DNA from 3 places in the Streptomyces sp. NPDC102406 genome. Region 1 is predicted to be linked to each of the others. Evidence: riboswitches for the same ligand, from Rfam matches in the RefSeq annotation. Region 1 holds a riboswitch; each other region holds the start of a gene.
What was found. Region 1 has a riboswitch for cyclic di-AMP ahead of ACIRF8_RS36065 (peptidoglycan DD-metalloendopeptidase family protein). Riboswitches for the same ligand answer to the same signal wherever they lie in the genome.
Positions count from the first base shown of each region.

Region 2: linked by a shared signal. The riboswitch ahead of ACIRF8_RS21375 (NlpC/P60 family protein) and the one ahead of ACIRF8_RS36065 (peptidoglycan DD-metalloendopeptidase family protein) in region 1 are both predicted to bind cyclic di-AMP.
Region 3: linked by a shared signal. The riboswitch ahead of ACIRF8_RS25860 (M23 family metallopeptidase) and the one ahead of ACIRF8_RS36065 (peptidoglycan DD-metalloendopeptidase family protein) in region 1 are both predicted to bind cyclic di-AMP.

Region 1 covers NZ_JBIWKP010000018.1:44,377-48,545, reverse strand. Annotated here, with positions in the region: gene ACIRF8_RS36075 (SIMPL domain-containing protein) at 1-312, opposite strand, end outside; gene ACIRF8_RS36070 (SGNH/GDSL hydrolase family protein) at 443-1,261, opposite strand; gene ACIRF8_RS36065 (peptidoglycan DD-metalloendopeptidase family protein) at 1,384-2,142, opposite strand; cyclic di-AMP (ydaO/yuaA leader) riboswitch at 2,148-2,334, opposite strand; gene ACIRF8_RS36060 (tyrosine-protein phosphatase) at 2,702-3,499, shown strand; gene ACIRF8_RS36055 (DUF6126 family protein) at 3,519-3,683, opposite strand; gene ACIRF8_RS36050 (helix-turn-helix domain-containing protein) at 3,676-4,169, opposite strand, start outside.
Region 2 covers NZ_JBIWKP010000005.1:43,605-47,773, reverse strand. Annotated here, with positions in the region: gene pcrA (DNA helicase PcrA) at 1-2,487, opposite strand, end outside; cyclic di-AMP (ydaO/yuaA leader) riboswitch at 2,673-2,827, shown strand; gene ACIRF8_RS21375 (NlpC/P60 family protein) at 2,836-4,065, shown strand; gene ACIRF8_RS21370 (hypothetical protein) at 4,108-4,169, opposite strand, start outside.
Region 3 covers NZ_JBIWKP010000006.1:374,347-378,515, forward strand. Annotated here, with positions in the region: gene ACIRF8_RS25835 (rodlin) at 1-3, shown strand, start outside; gene ACIRF8_RS25840 (rodlin) at 81-488, shown strand; gene ACIRF8_RS25845 (hypothetical protein) at 590-877, opposite strand; tRNA gene ACIRF8_RS25850 (tRNA-Met) at 1,020-1,093, shown strand; gene ACIRF8_RS25855 (PP2C family protein-serine/threonine phosphatase) at 1,249-2,352, shown strand; cyclic di-AMP (ydaO/yuaA leader) riboswitch at 2,596-2,753, shown strand; gene ACIRF8_RS25860 (M23 family metallopeptidase) at 2,765-3,811, shown strand; gene ACIRF8_RS25865 (aldo/keto reductase) at 3,897-4,169, shown strand, end outside.

The sequences.
Region 1 (4,169 bases):
GTCGCGGTCGGCGACGCCCTCGCCGCGCACGGCGGCCAGCAGCGCCTCGGCGGCGCGGTTCTGCGCGGCCAGGGCCTCCTTCGCGGTGGGCCCGGTGGCCTCGACGCCCGCGGTCACGGTGGCCATGTCCGGCGCCGCGGCCGCCCGGCCCTCACCGGTGACGGTCAGGGTCGCGGGCTTCGGCGCCTTGACCGCGGCCACGCGCGGCACGCCCGCGTGCGGCGCGGCCTGGGCGACGGCGGGCGCCGTCGGCAGCGCGAGGGCGAGCAGCACGCCGGCGAGGGCGGCGCGGTGGCGGATGCGTACAGACATGGGACGGGGTCCTTCCCGGTCGGGCCCGCCGACGCGGCGGACAGCCGACATCCCAGCACCGCCGCCGCGCCCCGCACGGCATGCCACTCCGGCCGGTCACCTCGACGGCCCCGCGCCGCGCCCGCCGAGGTCAGGAGACGGACGCCAGGTGCATCTTGATCAGGTGCGGGTCCACGAAGCCCTTCGCCACCACGCGGTCCCCCGAGGACTCCCCGCGCAGCCGCCGCCCGATCCAGGGCACCAGGAACTCCCGCGCCCAGTGGATGTCGTCGCGCCGCACCTCGAACGTGCCGCGCGGCGGCAGCAGCGGCCAGGGCTGCTCCGGGTCGGCGGGCACCTCGACCCCGAGCGCCTGTCCCGCGCGGAGGGCGACGCGGGTGTGGCCCTCCGCGGACAGGTGCAGCCGGTCCTCGTCCCAGGCCCGGCGGTCCTGGATCGACCTGAGGGACCACAGGTCGAGGACCGGGCAGCCATAGCGGTCGGCGATCGCGCGGACATGCATGTTGTACGTGGCGATCTTGCCGCGCAGATGCTTGAGGACGGCCACGTCGCGGGTGTCGAAGCCGGTGGCGACCATGACGGTCCCGGCCGCCTGGGCCAGCCGTGCCACGGCCTTCTCGAAGCGCTCGGCCACATCGTCCGGGTCGGTGCCGGGACGAATGATGTCGTTGCCGCCCGCGACGAGGGTCACCAGGTCGGGGGCGAGTTCGATGGCCTTCGGGACCTGGTCCGCGATGATCTGGTCGATGAGCTTGCCGCGTACGGCGAGGTTCGCGTACTTGAAGGTGTGCTCGGGTACGCGGTCGTCGAGGAGGACGGCGAGCCGGTCGGCCCAGCCGACGAAGCTCCCGTCGGGTCCGGGGTCCCCGACGCCTTCGGTGAAGCTGTCCCCCACCGCCGCGTAGGACCGAATCGTGCCGCCGCTGAGTGATCTCGATTCGTTTGCCACGACCACACATCTTTCACCCTGGGGTGTGACCTACGCGACCGTAGCCAGGGGTTGACGGGTGGTGAGAAAACCCACTCGGCGCCCGGGGAATAACCCCGGGCGCCGAAAGGATCGCGCGTGGCTCAGACGCCGACGCCGTGCCCGCGCAGGTACGCCAGCGGGTCGATGTCGGAGCCGTACTCCGGCGACGTGCGGATCTCGAAGTGCAGGTGCGGTCCCGTGACGTTGCCGGTGGCGCCGGACAGGCCGATCTGCTGTCCGGCCGTCACGCTCTGCCCGGCGGAGACGCCGAGGGAGGACAGGTGGGCGTACTGGGAGTAGCGCCCGTCGGTGTGCTTGATGACGACCTCGTTGCCGTACGCGCCGTCCCAGCCGGCCGAGACGACGGTGCCCGCGCCGACCGCCTTGACGGCGGTGCCCGTGGGTACGACGAAGTCCGTGCCGGTGTGGTAGCCGCTGGACCACATGGATCCGGAGGAGTGGTACGGGGTTCCCGTGGCGCCGTCGACGGGCTTCACGAAGTCCGCGGCGTGCGTCGTGGCGCCTGTCCGCGCCGCCGTGGCGGCGGTGGTCTCGGCCGCGCCGTCCAGCGTGAGCTTCATGCCGGGCTTGATGAGGCCGGCGTCGGAGCCGACGACGTCCTTGTTGGCCTGGTACAGCTTCTGCCAGCCGCCGTCGACGTGCTGCGCCTCGGCGATCTTCGACAGGGTGTCCCCCGCCTCGACCGTGTAGGTCTTGGCGCCGGTGTCCCCGGTCGCGGCGTGGGCGCCGGTGGCGCCGATGAGCGGCAGGGCGAGCGCGGCCCCGCCGGCCGAGGCGACGGCGGCGGCGCGGGTGATGCGCTGGGTCTTCGAGCGGCGGTGCTTTGCCTTTGCGGGCATGCCGGTTTTCCTCTCCGTCGCCTACGAGGTGAGCTGTCGGGTTCGGGCTGGAGATGCCCGGCCGGTTCCGGCACGCGGACCCGGCTTCACCCCTAGCCGCTGTCGGGGAATTCCCTCGGCGGCGTACTGCCTGTGGGTCCCCCGCTCCTGCCGTGACGGGTAGTCGTCTCGGATTCCGGGCGGCGGCAGGATTAGGCGTTCCGCCCGGAGTGAGTGGTGACGATAAGCCGACGAGAAAGGCGGCGACAAACATCCCATTCACAGGAAGGGTTGTTTTCTTGATCGTCCGAGCGCTTTCCGTGTCACCCTGCGTCGATGCCGACGCTTTACCAACGCCATACCCGCAAGGAATTACCGAGGAAGAAATGCGGGAGGGCCGCCACGGACGGTCACCGTTATGAGCCTGCTCACGCGACCTCCCCCCATCGCCCCTATTTTGCTGACACTTACCTTGAAAGCCGCCCAAAACGGACAGATAGATGCCCTGGGAATCCATGTCGTATCGTCAGAGCGCGCCCGCCGACGAGCAACGCCGGTGACCTGACCGGGAGGAGCCCCCGTGACGCAGCACGCCCCGCCCACCGAGCCCCAGTTGTCCGGAGTCCGCAACTTCCGTGATGTGGGCGGACTGCCGACCGTGGACGGCCGGCGCGTGCGCCCGGGCGTGCTCTTCCGCAGCGGCCACCTCGCCCACGCCACCGCCGAGGACGCCGCGTTCCTCGCCGGGCTCGGCCTGCACACCGTCTTCGACTTCCGCAACGCCGCGGACCTGCGCCTCGAGGGCCCCGATGTCGAGCTGCCCGGCGTGCGCAACGTGAACCTGCCGCTGAGCGACCCGGCCGACGGCGCCGAGTTCTGGAAGATGGTCCGCGACGGCGACATAGACCAGCTCCGCGCCCTGCTCTCCGAGGGCCGCGCGGCCAACCGCATGATCACGTCGTACCGCTCGATCATCTCCGGGCGCACCGCCGAGCACAGCCGCGTCCTGCACGCGCTCGCCGACGCCAGCGTGCCCGCCCTGATGCACTGCGCGGCGGGCAAGGACCGCGCGGGCCTGTCGATCGCCGTGACGCTGCTCGCCGTGGGCGTGGAGCGCGACGCCATCGAGGCGGACTACCTGGAGTCGAACGCCAAGCACCGCCGCTACAAGGTGCGCCGCAGCGCCACCTCGGGCGACGCCTACTCCCCCGAGGTCATGGAGCTGATCGGCCCGCTCTTCGACGCCCGTGCCGACTATCTCCGCGCGGCCTTCGAGACCATCGAGCAGACCTGGGGCGGCACGGAGCGCTACTTCGAGGAGGGGCTGCGCTTCGGCGCGGCCGACCGCGAGCGGCTGCGCGAGCGGCTCCTCGACTGACCCGCGCCACCGGCTCCCCCTACTGGCCTCCGCCGACCGAGAACAGCAGGTAGAGGAAGGCGGCGAGGGCGTGCCCGGCGAAGACGTACACGAGGACCCGCACCCAGATGCCGCGGGGCAGCTTGTCCTCGATGTTCCGGCGGTCGGGCCGCTCGGTCGCGCCGTGTTCGGTGGCGTCACTCATGGTCGGACCTCCCGGGTCGGACGGCCGCCGGGCCGAGGCACAGCGCGGCGGTCGGACTCTGCAACAGGGTGTGGACGAAAAGGAGTACGGCCCCGCCCCGGTCCGCCGCGGCGATCCGGTGCGGGGTGAGCGAGTCGAAATGCGCGCTGTCCCCGGGGTCGAGCCGGTAGGACGTGTCCCCGAGGCGCAGCCGCAGCCGCCCTTCGAGGACGTAGAGCCATTCCTCGCCGGGATGGACGCGCACGATGTCGCCCTGCGACCCGTACGGCACCCGGACCCGCAGGGCCTGCATGCCGCGGCCGGGGGCGCCCGCCTGGACGTACGTCCAGCCGTCGGCCTCGGTCGCTTCCACGGCGCCGGCCCGCACCACGGCGTCGCGGTCGGCCGGGGTCTCGCCGAGGAGTTCGGAGACCGTCGTACCGTAGATACGGGCGAGTGCCAGCAGCATCGGGAGCGATGGCTGCCGCTGACCCGTCTCCAGGCGTG
Region 2 (4,169 bases), on a different contig from region 1:
AAGCTTCTCCACCGGCGCGTACCGCAGCAGGAGCCGCTTCGGCTTGGGGTCGCCGAAGTCGATCGTCGCCTCCGCGTTCCCGCCCGAGCCGCCCACGCCGACGACGGTGCCGAGCCCGAACTGGTCGTGCGTGACGCGGTCGCCGACGGCCAGGGACACCACCGGCTTCTCGTTGGCACGGCGCGTGGCGAACGCCGGGGTCGTGCGGGAGCGGGACGACGACAGCGACGCGGCGATACCGCCGCCGATGCCCTTCGCCGAGGGCGCGGGCGCGGAGCCGCCCTTGCGCTTCCACTCCAGATGCGCGTCCGGGATCTCCTCCAGGAAGCGGGACGGCGGGTTGTACGAGGGCTGGCCCCAGGCACTGCGCATGGACGAGCGCGTCAGGTACAGCCGTTCCCGCGCGCGCGTGATGCCGACGTAGGCGAGGCGGCGCTCCTCCTCCAGTTCCTTGGTCTGTCCCAGGGACCGCATGTGCGGGAAGACGCCGTCCTCCATGCCGGTCAGGAAGACCACGGGGAATTCGAGGCCCTTGGCGGTGTGCAGGGTCATCAGGGTGATGACGCCGCTGCCGTCGTCCTCCTCGTCGGGGATCTGGTCGGAGTCGGCGACGAGCGCGACCCGCTCCAGGAAGGCCGACAGGTCGGCGCCGCCCGCTTCGGCCTCGCCCTGGTTCTCGTCGGCGCCCTGGGCCGACTCCTGCTCGAACTCCAGGGCGACGGCGGCGAGTTCCTGGAGGTTCTCGATGCGGGTCTCGTCCTGCGGGTCGGTGGAGGACTGAAGTTCGGCGAGGTACCCGGTGCGTTCGAGGACGGCCTCCAGGACGGTGGCCGGTCCGGCGCCCGACTCGACGATGGTCCGCAGGTCCTCCATGAGGGTGTTGAACCGCTTCACCGCGTTCGTGGAGCGGGCCGCCATGCCGTACGCCTCGTCGACGCGGCGCAGCGCCTGCGGGAAGGAGATCTTCTCGCGCTGGGCGAGGGCGTCGATCATGGCTTCGGCGCGGTCGCCGATGCCGCGCTTGGGCACGTTCAGGATGCGGCGCAGGGGGACGGAGTCCTCCGGGTTCGACAGGACCCGGAGGTAGGCGAGGACGTCCCTGACCTCCTTGCGCTCGTAGAAGCGGACGCCGCCGACGACCTTGTAGGGCAGACCGACGCGGATGAAGATCTCTTCGAAGACACGGGACTGCGCGTTCGTCCGGTAGAAGACGGCGACGTCACCCGCCTTCGCCTCGCCGGCGTCGGTGAGGCGGTCGATCTCCTCGGCGACGAACTGGGCCTCGTCGTGCTCGGTGTCCGCGACGTAGCCGGTGATCTGGGAGCCCGCGCCCGCGTTCGTCCACAGGTTCTTGGGGCGGCGCGACTCGTTGCGCTCGATGACCGCGTTGGCCGCGCTGAGGATCGTCTGCGTGGAGCGGTAGTTCTGCTCCAGGAGGATCGTCGTCGCGTCCGTGTAGTCCTCCTCGAACTGGAGGATGTTACGGATGGTGGCGCCGCGGAACGCGTAGATGGACTGGTCGGCGTCGCCGACGACGCACAGCTCGGCCGGGTCGGCGTCGTGGCCCTCCGCGTCCTTGGCCGGTCCGACGAGCTCGCGCACCAGCGCGTACTGCGCGTGGTTGGTGTCCTGGTACTCGTCGACGAGGACGTGCCGGAAGCGGCGGCGGTAGTGCTCGGCGACGTCGGGGAAGGCGCGCAGCAGGTTGACCGTCGTCATGATCAGGTCGTCGAAGTCGAGGGCGTTGGCCTCGCGCAGCCGCGACTGGTACATCGCGTAGGCCTGCGCGACGGACTTCTCGAAGCCGTCGGCGGCCGTCTTGGCGAAGTCCTCCTCGTCGATCAGTTCGTTCTTCAGATTCGAGATCTTGGCGCTGAAGGACTTCGGCGGGAACTTCTTCGGGTCGAGCTCCAGGTCGCGGCAGACCAGGGCCATGAGCCGCTTGCTGTCGGCGGCGTCGTAGATCGAGAACGACGACGTGAAGCCGAGCTTCTTGGACTCCCGGCGCAGGATGCGCACGCACGCGCTGTGGAAGGTGGAGACCCACATCGCGTTCGCCCGCGGGCCGACGAGGGCCTCGACGCGCTCCTTCATCTCGCCCGCGGCCTTGTTCGTGAAGGTGATCGCGAGGATCTGGCCGGGGTGCACGCCGCGCTCGGCGAGGAGATAGGCGATGCGGTGGGTGAGGACGCGGGTCTTGCCGGAACCGGCGCCCGCGACGATGAGCAGGGGGGAGCCTCCGTGCACGACGGCCGCCCGCTGGTTCTCGTTCAGCCCGTCGAGGAGGGCCGCCGGGTCCAGGGCAGGGCGCGGCGCCCCGTCGCGGTAGTACGCGTCCCTGGCCGGGGGCACGTCGAACTTCCCGCCGAACAGGTCGTCCGGGATCGGCTCCGGAGCCGGTTCCTCGTGCTCGCCGTCGGGCGGCGGGGGCTCCTCCGTCCGGTTCTGGAGGTCCGCCAGGAAGCTGTCGTCAAAGAGGCTGCTCATCGCCTTACGAGTCTAGGGCGCCCCACTGACACCCCGCCCCCACCTTCGCGACACCGCACGGCACTGTCGCCAAGGTCACGAAAATGTATCGGGCATATCGAACATCAACCTTCACAGCGGCAACACGAGTGGCTACGGTGCTGCGCGGGCGGTCCGTCCCCCCGACCGCGAGCACCGCGGCGAACGGACAGCCCCCGCCGAGTCCCGTACGCCGTGAGGCAGGGAACCGGGGACCCAACCGATCTTGGGGTGAATCGGCCCGACGACCCGTCGGCCGTAGGGCAGCCTTCCGTATGCCCGAACCCGTCAGCTAACCCGGTAGGCGGAGCACGGAAGGAGTCGCCTCCCTTGGCGTCGCACCGCAAGCCGCGCAGCCGCTCCCGTATGACGGGCGGCCTTCGCACCACTCCCGCGGTCGGGATCACGACCGCCGCCCTCACGTCGGTCGCCCTCCTGTCGCAGACGGCCCAGGCCGCGCCCGCGCAGCCGACCAGGCCGAGCCTGGAGGAGGTGCAGAAGAAGGTCGACAGTCTGTACCGGCAGGCCGAGGTCGCCACGCAGAAGTACAACTCCGCCAAGGAGCAGACCGACAGCAAGAAGAAGCAGGTCGACCGGCTTCTCGACGACATCGCGCGGCGCACCGAGAAGATGAACACGGCCCGCCAGGAGCTGGGCCGGTTCGCCGCCGAGCAGTACCGCACGGGCGGGATGAGCGACACGGCGACGATGTTCCTCGCGGACGACCCAGAGGACTACTTCGCGCAGGACCGGCTGCTGAGCCGGATGACGGCGAGCCAGAAGAAGGCGGTCGACGACTACCAGGAGCAGCAGCGCGCGACCGCGAAGAAGCGCAGCCTGGCCCAGGAGAACCTTCAGCAGCTCACCTCCTCCCAGACCGAGCTGAAGACCTCCAAGCACGACGTGCAGACGAAGCTGTCCGACGCGCGTGAGCTGCTGTCCGAGCTGACCGCCGAGGAGAAGCAGCGGCTCGCGGCGATCGAGAAGAAGAAGGAGCAGGCGGCCCGCAAGAAGGCCGCCGACCTCGCCGAGCGGCAGAAGGCCGAGGAGGACCGGAAGCGGAAGGCGGCCGAGGAGGCGGCCCGGCAGGGGGACGGCTCCGGTTCGGGGGCAGGGTCCGGCTCGGGTGCCGGTGCGGGATCCGGCTCGGGGACGGGTTCAGGGACGGGTTCCGGTTCGTCCGGTACCTCCTCCGGCTACGCCGCCAAGGCCGCGAAGGCGCTCGCGTTCGCCAAGGCACAGGAGGGCAAGCCGTACGTGTGGGGCGCCACGGGCCCCGGCTCCTACGACTGCTCGGGGCTCACCCAGGCGGCGTGGAAGGCGGCCGGCATCACGCTGCCGCGCACCACGTGGGACCAGGTCGAGTTCGGCACGACCGTCCCGCTCTCCGCCATCCAACCCGGTGACCTGGTCTTCTTCTACGACGACATCAGCCATGTCGGCCTCTACCTCGGCGACGGCATGATGATCCACGCGCCGAAGCCGGGGGCGTACGTCCGCGAGGAGTCCATCTACTACGACGGCACGGGCTCGATCCACAGCGTGGTGCGGCCCGCCTGAGAACCCGCCCGAGAGCCCGCCTCAGGTCGTCTCAGGTCGTCTCTAGGTCCAGAGGACGGCGATGAAGATGTTGGCCATGGTCAGGGCGCCGACGGCCGCGAACA
Region 3 (4,169 bases), on a different contig from region 1:
TGATCCGGCAACCGTAGTAATTCTGGCCAGTTGTCTCACCGTGACTCCGTCGATGGAGTCCGGTCATGAAGGGAATTCACATGAAGAAGCTGTGGGCAGCCGCAACGATCGCCGCTTCCGTCGTCAGCCTGGCGGCGGTGGCCGCTCCCCAGGCTCTGGCCAATGGTGACGACAACGGCACCAACTCCGCCAGCGGCAACGGAGCGCAGGACTCCTTCGGCAACTCCTCCGCCGACGGGGACCAGAGTCCGCAGCTCACCCTGGTCCAGGGCACGCTGAACAAGCTCTGTGTCGGCCTGCCGGCCAAGGCGAACATCCAGAACATCGTGGGTCTGGTCAACGTCGGCGTGCAGGACGTGCCGATCCTGTCGGCGCCGCAGACCCAGCAGTGCGCGGAGGACTCGACGCAGGCCAAGCAGGACGAGCCGCTGTCGCACATCCTGGACGACATCCCGGTCCTCTCCAGCAACGGTGCCGGCAACAACTGAGACACCTGAGGGGCAGCCGCGCTCGGCGGCTGCCCCTCTTGCGTGTCCGTGTATGTCGGACGTCGTATGCCGTATGCCGTATGTTCGCGCGTCCGGGCTGGTTACGCCCCGGCCAGCCCCGTGACCGGCGCCACCAAGTCGGTGAGCTGGTGCAGCTCGCTCAGCTTGTACAGCCCGTTGAGGCCGGAGAGCTGCTCGGCCGTGCGCGGCACCTCGTCGCGGTGCGCGTCCGGCACGGCCATGGTGGAGACCGTGTCCAGCAGGGCGGTGGGGGAGATGGTGTTGCCTGCCGTGTTGGCAGTGGTGTCGGCCTGCGCCGCCGGGGCCACGATCGCCGTGGTGCCGACGGCGAGCAGGACAGCGGTGAGGGCTCGTCGAGTTGAGATCATGCACGGCATAACGGCGCGGACGACGCGGCGGATACGGGATGACGACGCGCCCCACTCGACAGGTGTACCCGGGGGGACAGTGGTGCGGTCGGGAAGCGATTCGCTTTCCCCGTCCACGATGGCGTAGTGTTGCATTCATCGACGCGGGGTGGAGCAGCTCGGTAGCTCGCTGGGCTCATAACCCAGAGGTCGCAGGTTCAAATCCTGTCCCCGCTACTGAAGGCCGAGGCCGGAATCTTTCGAGATTCCGGCCTCGTTCTGTTGATGGGCCCTGACTCGGACGGAGCAACAGCGCTCGCCCCCCGGCCTCCTGCACGGGAACCCTTGGACAGACGCCGGAATCCGGGCGCTGACGTGGCAGGAGACGACTGGTGGGGCAGCGAGGAGGGCGGCACCGACACGGGGCGGACACCATCGGCACCCGTGCCTTCCTCCGGGTGCTGCCCCTGCTGCTGATCGCCGGCGGCGCGGTCTACGAGTACTGCACCCCGTCCGGGTTCGCCGGCTCGCCCCTCTTCAGCGCCGCGCCCCTGGTCGTGGCCCCGTTCTTCTCGCTGGGCAGCACGATCACCGCCGGGGCCCTCTCGATCGCCGCGATCGTCGCCGTGCACCTCAGATACGAGAACGGGTTCAACGCCGGGGTCTACACCGAGATGGCCACCGTGGCCACGGTCTGCGTCCTGGCCGCGTTCATCAACCGGATCAAGCGCCGCAGCGACGAACAGCTCGCCTCCGCGCGGCAGATCGCGGAGGCGGCCCAGCTCGCGGTGTTGCCGGAACCGGCCGGGCGGATCGGGGGCCTGGCCGTCGCGGCCCGGTACGAGGCGGCGCAGGCCGACGCGTTCATCGGCGGTGACCTGTACGCGGTGCAGGACACCCCGCACGGGGTGCGGTTCGTCGTCGGGGACGTACGCGGCAAGGGCATGGGCGCGGTCGCCGCCGTGGCCGTCGTCATCGGCGCCTTCCGAGAGGCGGCCGAGCAGGAGGGCAGCCTGGAGGCGGTCGCGCAGCGACTGGAGCGGGCGCTCGCCAGGGAGGGCAGCCGACGGCGGGGCATCGACGACTTCGAGGGGTTCACCACCGCCGTGCTCGCCGAGATCCCGCACGGCGGCCACCTCGTACGCGTCCTCAACCGCGGTCACCCCGAGCCGGTCGTGCTGCACGGCGACGGCACGGTCCAGATGATCAGGTCCGTGGAGGCGGCGCTGCCGCTCGGCCTCGGGGAGCTCGGCTCCTGGCCGGACCGGGCGACCGAGGCCCCGTTCCCGTCCGCCGCGACGCTGCTGCTCTACACCGACGGGCTCTCCGAGGCGCGGGACGCGGAGGGCGTCTTCTACGACCCCGCGGCCAGGCTCGCGGGGCGGGTCTTCCCGGGGCCCGAGGAACTTCTCGCGACGCTGGCCGAAGAAGTACGCCTGCACACCGGGGGCGGTGCCAGTGACGACATGGCCCTGCTCGCCGTGCGCCGCTCTTGATCAACATTACGAGGGGTGATCGAACCGCACCACAGCGCATAACAATTGACACTACGTCAGAAAATGGCGTGTTTGCCGTGCGTCGAAACCGTCGGTCAACTCGACCTGCTTCGACCACCGATGACCGTTAAGTCCTGGCCAGAGACGTGAACGATCAGTGGGAACAGCTTGGAATTACTGTCGGCTGTCTATTAACGTTCGATAACGCAGCGCGGTCGTCCCAGCCGTCACAAGAGACGGCTCCGTGCGCACACGCTCAATCCCGCAAGGGAGCCGGGGAACCACTAACTTGGGGTGAATCAGGCATCGTTCCGTCGCTTTCCGGGCGCCGGACCGTGCTCGTAGGAGACCTTCCTGCTCCGAACCCGTCAGCTAACCCGGTAGGCGAGAGGAAGGAAAGGAGAGCGCCCCCGTGGCGTCGAACCGTCCTGCCCCCGAGTTCTCCGGGTTCTCCGCCGACTCCGCCGATGGCGGCCTCGGTGTCGAGCGGGAGAGCTGGGAGGAGTGGAACCCCACCGAGGAGTCCGTCCGTCCCGTCCGCGGCCGGCACCGCGTGGCCCGCCAGCGCGGCGGACTCGCGCGCAGCTCCACGGTCCTGGGCGTCGGCGTGATCGCCGCCGTCGGCGCGGGCGGCATCGCCACCGCGCAGGGCGGCAAGCCCGCCGTCCACCTCTCCATGCCCGACCTGTCGGCCGTCAAGGACTCGCTGCCCGAGGCCGCGTCGCTGCCCGGCGTGGGCGCGCTCATATCCGACGGCCCCGGCTCCGGCTCCTCCGGCGCCACGACCGCCGCCGCCCCGCTGACCAGCGTCGGCACCGGGCAGTCGGGCGCCGGAGAGGCGCTGCGGGCCCGCATCATGCAGCAGGCCGAGACGCAGGCGGACGCCGCCGACGCCAAGGCGCAGGCCGCGGCCGAGGAGGCCGCGGCGCAGAAGGCCGCCGCCGACGCCAAGGCGAAGCGGGAGAAGGCCGAGGCCGACGCCGCCGCCGAGAAGAAGAAGGCGGAGGAAGAGGCCAAGAAGAAGGCCGAGGCCGAGCGCCTCGCCAAGCTGGCCAAGAGCTTCAAGCTCCCCGTCGCCTCGTACACGCTCACCGGCACCTTCGGGCAGCCCGGCTCCATGTGGTCCTCCGGCTACCACACGGGCCTCGACTTCGCGGCCTCCACCGGTACGCCGATCTACGCGATCCACGGCGGCACCGTCACCGAGGCCGGCTGGGCGGGCGCGTACGGCTACCGCACGGTGCTCACCCTGGACGACGGCACCGAGCTGTGGTTCTGCCACCAGTCCTCGATGAACGTCAGCGTCGGTCAGAAGGTCAGCACCGGCGACGTCATCGGCCGCGTCGGCGCCACCGGCAACGTCACGGGCGCCCATCTCCATCTGGAGGTCCACCCCGGCGGGGACGCCACCGGCGTCGACCCGGCGGCCTGGCTGCGCGACAAGGGCCTCACTCCCTGATCTCGTCGGCCTACGAGTCCCCCCTCGACGCCCGGTGAAACACCCCCGCGGAACAACACGTTCCGTGGGGGCGTTGTCAAAGGGCATGACTTCTTCTTCCGCTCTGCGCACGCTCGGCTCCTCCGACCTGGAGGTCTTCCCGCTCGCCCTCGGCGGCAATGTGTTCGGGTGGACCGCCGACGAGTCCGCCTCCTTCGCGGTGCTCGACGCCTACACCGCCGGAGGCGGCAACTTCCTCGACACGGCCGACTCGTACTCGAACTGGGCCGAGGGGAACAGGGGCGGGGAGTCGGAGACGATCATCGGCAAGTGGCTGAAGGCCCGCGGCAACCGCGAGGACCTGGTCATCGCCACCAAG